2 regions of the Enterococcus sp. DIV0755b genome follow, and region 2 is predicted to be linked to the other one. Evidence: a T-box and tRNA genes for the amino acid it is inferred to sense, from the RefSeq annotation. Region 2 holds a T-box; the other holds one or more tRNA genes.
The links. The T-box of region 2 lies ahead of argS (arginine--tRNA ligase). A T-box ahead of a tRNA ligase gene usually reads a tRNA of that ligase, here a tRNA-Arg.

Region 1: it has a tRNA-Arg gene. The T-box ahead of argS (arginine--tRNA ligase) is inferred to sense a tRNA for this amino acid. The anticodon was not compared.

Annotation. Positions count from the first base shown of each region.
Region 1 covers NZ_JBIOQN010000001.1:1,478,523-1,481,843, forward strand. Annotated here, with positions in the region: gene IGI65_RS07000 (DUF3284 domain-containing protein) at 1-366, shown strand, start outside; gene IGI65_RS07005 (GNAT family N-acetyltransferase) at 542-1,702, shown strand; tRNA gene IGI65_RS07010 (tRNA-Arg) at 1,736-1,809, opposite strand; gene IGI65_RS07015 (DUF7916 family protein) at 2,075-3,007, shown strand; gene IGI65_RS07020 (Y-family DNA polymerase) at 3,108-3,321, opposite strand, start outside.
Region 2 covers NZ_JBIOQN010000001.1:1,602,390-1,605,710, reverse strand. Annotated here, with positions in the region: gene argS (arginine--tRNA ligase) at 1-1,678, opposite strand, end outside; T-box leader at 1,814-2,011, opposite strand; gene arcC (carbamate kinase) at 2,207-3,154, opposite strand; gene argF (ornithine carbamoyltransferase) at 3,283-3,321, opposite strand, start outside.

The sequences.
Region 1 (3,321 bases), 120 kb from region 2:
AAAATGATGAACTCTGTTATATTTGATGTTCGCAAAGCAACAGGAAAATCTATTACGCGTAAACAATTAAAAAATTTTTCTTACATTAAACAATTTTCTAAAAATAGCAGCGCTAAAATTGTCATTGAAGAACTTGTTGAAAATCGTATTTATCAGTTTAAAACTTCAACTAGCCGTAATGAGTTTGTCGTCCGTTATGAGATTACACCAATTGATGAAAACAAATGTCTAGTTATTTACAATGAAAATATGAAATCATTTGGTTTTATGCAACAGATGAATGATTTGCTATTGGGGATAATGCTGGGCTTTTTCAGAAAACGCCAGTTTGGTAAAATGTTAGAAAACATGGCAAGTGCTAATTAAAAGGGGTCTACGGACACCTTTTTTGCTTTACAGAAAATTTAGCATTTTGTTAGGAATAAAAATCTTAACACTATTTGTTTAAAGTTATAAAACTGCTTTTGATGACACTTAAAAAAACAAACTGGTGGCGTATTTAAAAATTTGCAAGGATTTCACTTACTTTGGAGGGGTTTTTATGACCGTCAGAAAGATACAAGCGGACTTTCAACAGATGTTTGATCTAGCTACTTATGCTTTTGTACAAAATAAAAGTGCAGAACAAAAAGAGCGGTTTACGTATTTAGCAAAAAATTCAGAAAATTATGGTTCATTTGCTGATGAAATACTAGCCAGTCAAATTATGGCGACGCCTTTTTTCATAAATTTTTGGGATCAAACTTTTAAAATGAAGGGGATCGGATTTGTTTCTACTTATCCTGAATTTCGTAAACAAGGCCGAATTGATGCCATTATGAGAGAGATTTTACAAGATAGTTATAAGCAAGGGACAGAGCTTTCTTATTTGGCGCCATTTTCTTATCCTTTTTACCGTCGCTATGGCTATGAATCAGCATTTTTACAAATTCGGTATGAAGCATCCCCTGAAATGTGGCCTTTTGCGGAAAAATCCATGGGAAAAGTTAGACGCATTACTTTTCCAGCTGCAAAAGAGGTAATGAAGACAATTTACCAAAAAAGTGACGAAAGTCAAAAAGGTGGTTTACAACGAGCAGAATGGTGGCTGAAATATAAATTTGACTTGCATAAAGATTTTAACTTTGCCATATATGAAGAAAAAAACGAAGCTAGAGGATATGTAGTTTATCAAATTGTTCAAGATAAATTAGAAATTATGGAATTAATTGCGTTAACACAATCAGGATTTAATGCTTTACATGCTTTTATTAAAGCGCATAGTGGAACTGTCAAAAAGATTGGTTGGAGCTGTCCTTATAATGGTGAGACAAAACTGCTACAAGTTTGTAATCCACAAGTAGATGTGAAAATATTGCCATATATGATGGCGCGGGTAGTTAATATACTGACATTTTTAAAGGCTTATCCTTGGCAAAATAAGATTAAGCAAAGTTTCACGATTGAAATTGTCGCGGATTCTTTTCTACCCATTAATAACGGATGCTATGAAATTACGCCAGAAAAAAGTGTTAAGCAAGTTGCGACAAGTAAGCTTCCACGTATAAAAGTAACACCACAAAGTTTCACGCAGTTATTTTTGGGTAGTGTTTCGTTAAATGAGCTACGTGCAGCTGAAAAAATTGAACTTTCAACTGATTTGGCACGCCAATTAACAACACTTTTACCAACGGAAAAACCGTTATTAGGAGATTATTTTTAAATAAAAAAGAAGCCCCAAAATGGACTTCACTAACGTTCCCGACTGGAATTGAACCAGCGGCCTGTCGCTTAGGAGGCGACTGCTCTATCCGACTGAGCTACGGGAACAAAAATTACTGTTGCGTTGCAATTTTAACAGCTAACTGGTCGTTATTTAGTTAAATAACCGTATTCAAGTATAACCTATTCTCCCGGTGACGGTCAAACCATATCCAGTAACTTTGCCATAGGAGTTTAGACCAATTATCGCTGCGCCATAGCCATGAGGTTATCGTTTGGATTAGTTTATTAGCTGTTTTATTATTTCAACTAAATATAATTATTTTGTTATATAACAAAGGATGAAATCATCCGTAAAGAAAGAGGAAGAAAAATGGTAAAACGATTGATTAGTGCTGATTACAGTGATGTTAAAAAAATGAGTGCCAAAGAATTAAAACAATCCATCAAAGCCAGTGAAGGTCGTGTAGTTGTAACGGAAACAGTTGTTCAAACAATTCCACAAGCAGGCGAAATTACTAATGCTGAAGTTGCCGCGGCTTTTGGTGCCGATCTGATTTTATTAAATGGTTTTGATTGTTTTCGGCCGGTTGTTTTTGGTATGCCTGGCTTAACTTCAGAAATGATTTTTGATAAGAATGCAGTAATTGAAAATCCTATTCCTATGTTAAAAAAATTAACCGGGCGACCAATAGGGATTAATTTAGAACCGATTCCAGCTGATTTAGATTTAATGAGTGAGCAAGTGGTAATTTCAAAAGGTCGTACTAGCTCAGTTGAAACGATTAAAGAAGCCGAAAAATTAGGAGTTGATTTCATCTGTTTTACAGGTAACCCAGGTACAGGGGTAACGAATGAAGCAATTGCAGAAGCAGTAAAAATTGCAAAAGAACATTTTTCAGGGTTAGTTATTGCAGGTAAGATGCACAGTGCTGGTTCAAGTGAGCCTGTTGTAACAACAGAAGCGATTGAAGCCTATGCAAATGCAGGAGCAGATATTTTATTACTTCCAGCTGTAGGGACGATTCAAGGCTTTTTAGAGCAAGATTTAATTGCAGCAGTCAAACTAGCAAAGGAAAATGACTTGTTAACAATGACCGCAATTGGCACCAGTCAGGAAAGTGCCCGACCAGAAACACTGCGTCAAATGGCGATTACCAATAAAATTTGCGGCGTAGATTTGCAACATATTGGCGATGCTGGCTATGGTGGGATGGCACCAGCAGAAAATATTTTTGAAATGTCTATAGCGATTCGCGGAATGCGCCACACACTTAATCGTGTTGCTCGCTCAATCAATCGTTAATATTAATTAGATAGATTAGAAAGAGGACGTGACATTTTTGGTTACGTCCTTTATGTATGGCTTGAAAATTAAAAGGCATCTTTTTACTTTTTATGCTAGGCTATAAACCATCTAACCCACCAGCGCCGCCGTTATGGCCTCCGACTAGATGACTTCGTGCAAGACTGCGGGCACCGGTTAATTTGCTTGTAGCGTGGATAATTGCTGAAAAACCATACTTGGAACGAATTTTATCAATTATTTGATCCAAGCGTTCTTCATTTAGCTGCACTTCCGGCGGTGTAAATAAATTGAGCTGCTTGGCATTGGTAAAA
Region 2 (3,321 bases):
GGGCGTGTAATCCTAATAGACGTAGGTCTTCTTTTAGTAAAACTGTCACAGCATATACTAATGCTAGACGGGCATCTTTTTGATTGTCATCCGCCAAAATTTTCACATTCGCATAATATTTATTAAATGCTTGTGCTAATTTGATTGCATGTTTAGCAATCACAGATGGTTCGTAATTAGATGCAGCTTTTAAGATTGTATCTGGGTATTGTTGAATTAATTTTACAACTTCCCAAGAAGCTTCGTCATTTAATGTATAGTGCGCATTTTCATCTGGTGTAAAGCCAGCTTTTTCTAAAATACTCATTGCCCGAGCATGAGTGTATTGTACATACGGACCAGTTTCGCCCTCAAAACGAACCACTTCTTCTAATGTAAAGTCAAATGTATTTAAGCGGTCATTTTTAAGATCGTGGAAAATAACTGCGCCTACACCGACTTGTTTAGCTACTTCGTCTTTGTTTTCTAAATCAGGATTTTTCTCAGAAATTTGTTCTTTCGCTGAATCAATTGCTTGATTTAAGACTTCTTCAAGTAAAACGATCTTCCCTTTACGCGTTGATAATTTTTTACCACCTTGCGTAATCAAGCCAAATGCAATGTGATGCATGTCGTCAGACCAGTCAAAGCCCATTTCTTTTAGAACTGCTTTTAATTGTTTAAAATGATAGCTTTGTTCGTTACCTACTACGTAAATAGATTGGGCAAAATCATAAGTCCGTTTACGATATAACGCTGCCGCTAAGTCACGAGTGATATAAAGTGTGGCACCATCAGATTTACGGATTAACGCCGGATTCAAATCATAAGCAGATAAATCGACGATTTCTGCGCCACGATCTTCTTTTAGTAAATGTTTTTCTTCCAACAATTCGATAATTTCATCCATCTTATCATTGTAGAAAGCTTCCCCATTTAAAGAGTCAAATTTAACTTCTAACATATCGTAGATTTTATTGAATTCTTTCATTGATTCATCACGGAACCACTGCCATAATGAAACAGCCTCTTTGTCACCGTCTTCTAGTTTTTTAAACCAAGCACGAGCTTCATCGTCCAGTTCAGGCTGTGTTTCAACTTCTTCATGAAACTGTACATACAAACGTAATAATTCGTTGATTGGTTGCTCTTTAACCGCTTCTTCTGAACCCCATTTTTTATAGGCAACAATTAATTTACCAAATTGTGTACCCCAGTCACCTAAATGGTTAATCCGAATTGGGTTATAGCCAATTTTTTCCATAATAAATCCAATGGAGTTACCAATAACCGTAGAACGCAAGTGTCCCATTGAAATCGGTTTGGCAATATTTGGTGAAGACAAATCGATTGGTACATTACGATTTTCTCCAATATTAGCATCTCCGTAGTGTTCTTTTTCTTTTACTACAGTGGCTAAAACTTTTTCTGAAATAGCACCTTTATTCATAAAGAAGTTTAAGTATGGACCAACAACTTCAATTTTTTCAAAATTAGCACCATCAATTTTTTCTGCTAATTCTGGCGCAATTTGTTGTGGTGCTTTTTTATACGCTTTAGCTAAGGCAAAAGTAGGAAAGGCCACATCCCCGTGATCAGCAGATTTGGGATTTTCCAAAAGCTTTTCAATTTGTTCCATTGATAAATCATCTTTTAATACAGCGTAAAGTGCTTTTGCTACGACATCTTTGTTATTCATCAAATATCCTCCTTAGATTAAAATGAGCATAAAACTCATCAGTTACCATTATTTTACAATTTAATTGCAACCAAAACCAGTTAGAACCTTTATCTAGCTGGATTTTACCAATAAAAAAAGCCCCTAACGATAATCGTTAGAGACGAGACTTCCCGCGGTACCACTCTTATTGTCTGAATTTCAGACCAGCTTCTTCTATAACGGTAGATGGCCGTCTGCTTTTTTAGCAGATTTTCCCAAGTGCGCTTCTTATTTGCCTTCCTGCTTGGCTTACACCTTCCCAAACTCGCTATGTTTTCCAACAAATAATACTCTCTTGTTCACAAAATCAATTATTAAACTGACACCGATTATAGCAAATACTTTTTTTTCTGGCTAGTCTTTTTTATTATTATTTTAAAACAACAAGTATTTTATTTCGTTTTTCACTAAATAGTGCATATTTATAACCAGCATTAAAAAAATACCTCCACTGTACCCTAAAGGAGAAAAATGTACAGCAGAGCTATTTTTTCACAAAATAATAAATTAGTCGGCAACGACAATTGTTCCATCTTCATTAGCTAATAGGTTTTCAATATTTTCTAATGAAGTGATGATTGCTTTGCCTTCAGGACGAGCTTCAACAAATTCGATACATGCTTGCACTTTTGGTAACATGCTACCTGGTGCAAACTGATCTTCTTTAATATATTGTTTCATTTCAGAAACAGTTACGCGTTCTAGTTTCTTTTGATCTGGTTTTTGATAGTTTACATAAACATTATCGACACCCGTTAATACAATCAAAAGATCTGCATTGATGATTTCAGCTAATTTTTCAGAAGCAAAATCTTTATCGATAACCGCTTCGCGACCTTCTAAGCCATTTTCAGTTTCAACGACAGGGATCCCGCCGCCACCAACAGAAATAGTTACAACGCCTTGATCGACTAAACTTTCAATGACACGCGCTTCTTTAATTGAAATTGGTTTTGGTGAAGCTACAACTTTGCGCCAGCCACGACCTGCATCTTCTTTAAAAGTGGCATTGCTGCTAGCAGCCATTTGTTGTTTGGCTTCTTCTTCTGTAAAGAAAGGACCAACTGGTTTACTTGGGTTGTTAAATGATGGATCGTCTTCTGCTACGATTACTTGAGTTACTAAAGAAACGACATCTTTATCGATTCCTTTTTCTTTTAAAATTGATCCCATTTCATTTTGTAACCAGTAGCCAATTGAACCTTCTGTCATCGCCACACAAGTATCTAAAGGCATTGCTGGTGTTTTTTCAGAGTCAGCGGCCGCTTGTTGAATTAATAAGTTCCCAACTTGAGGACCATTACCATGAGAGATGATTAACTCATCACCTTGTTCAATAAATTGTACCAAGTATTTTGCTGTTTCTTTTAATGCGTTTTGTTGTGCTTGTGCAGTTGCATCATCAGATAAAATTGCATTCCCGCCTAAAGCCACAACGACTTTACGTTTTGCCATAATTATCGCTCCTCGTAAGAAATTTCATAAGTTTTTAGAAACACCAAAACAAGCCAGCTCTTTTGACAGGCAAAAGGCTCAAAGAACTGACTCGTCTTAGTTAAAGTAGGTTTTTAGTTTAGTAACGATTAAACGCGGGGAATGAATAGATTACCCAATGTTGCAGC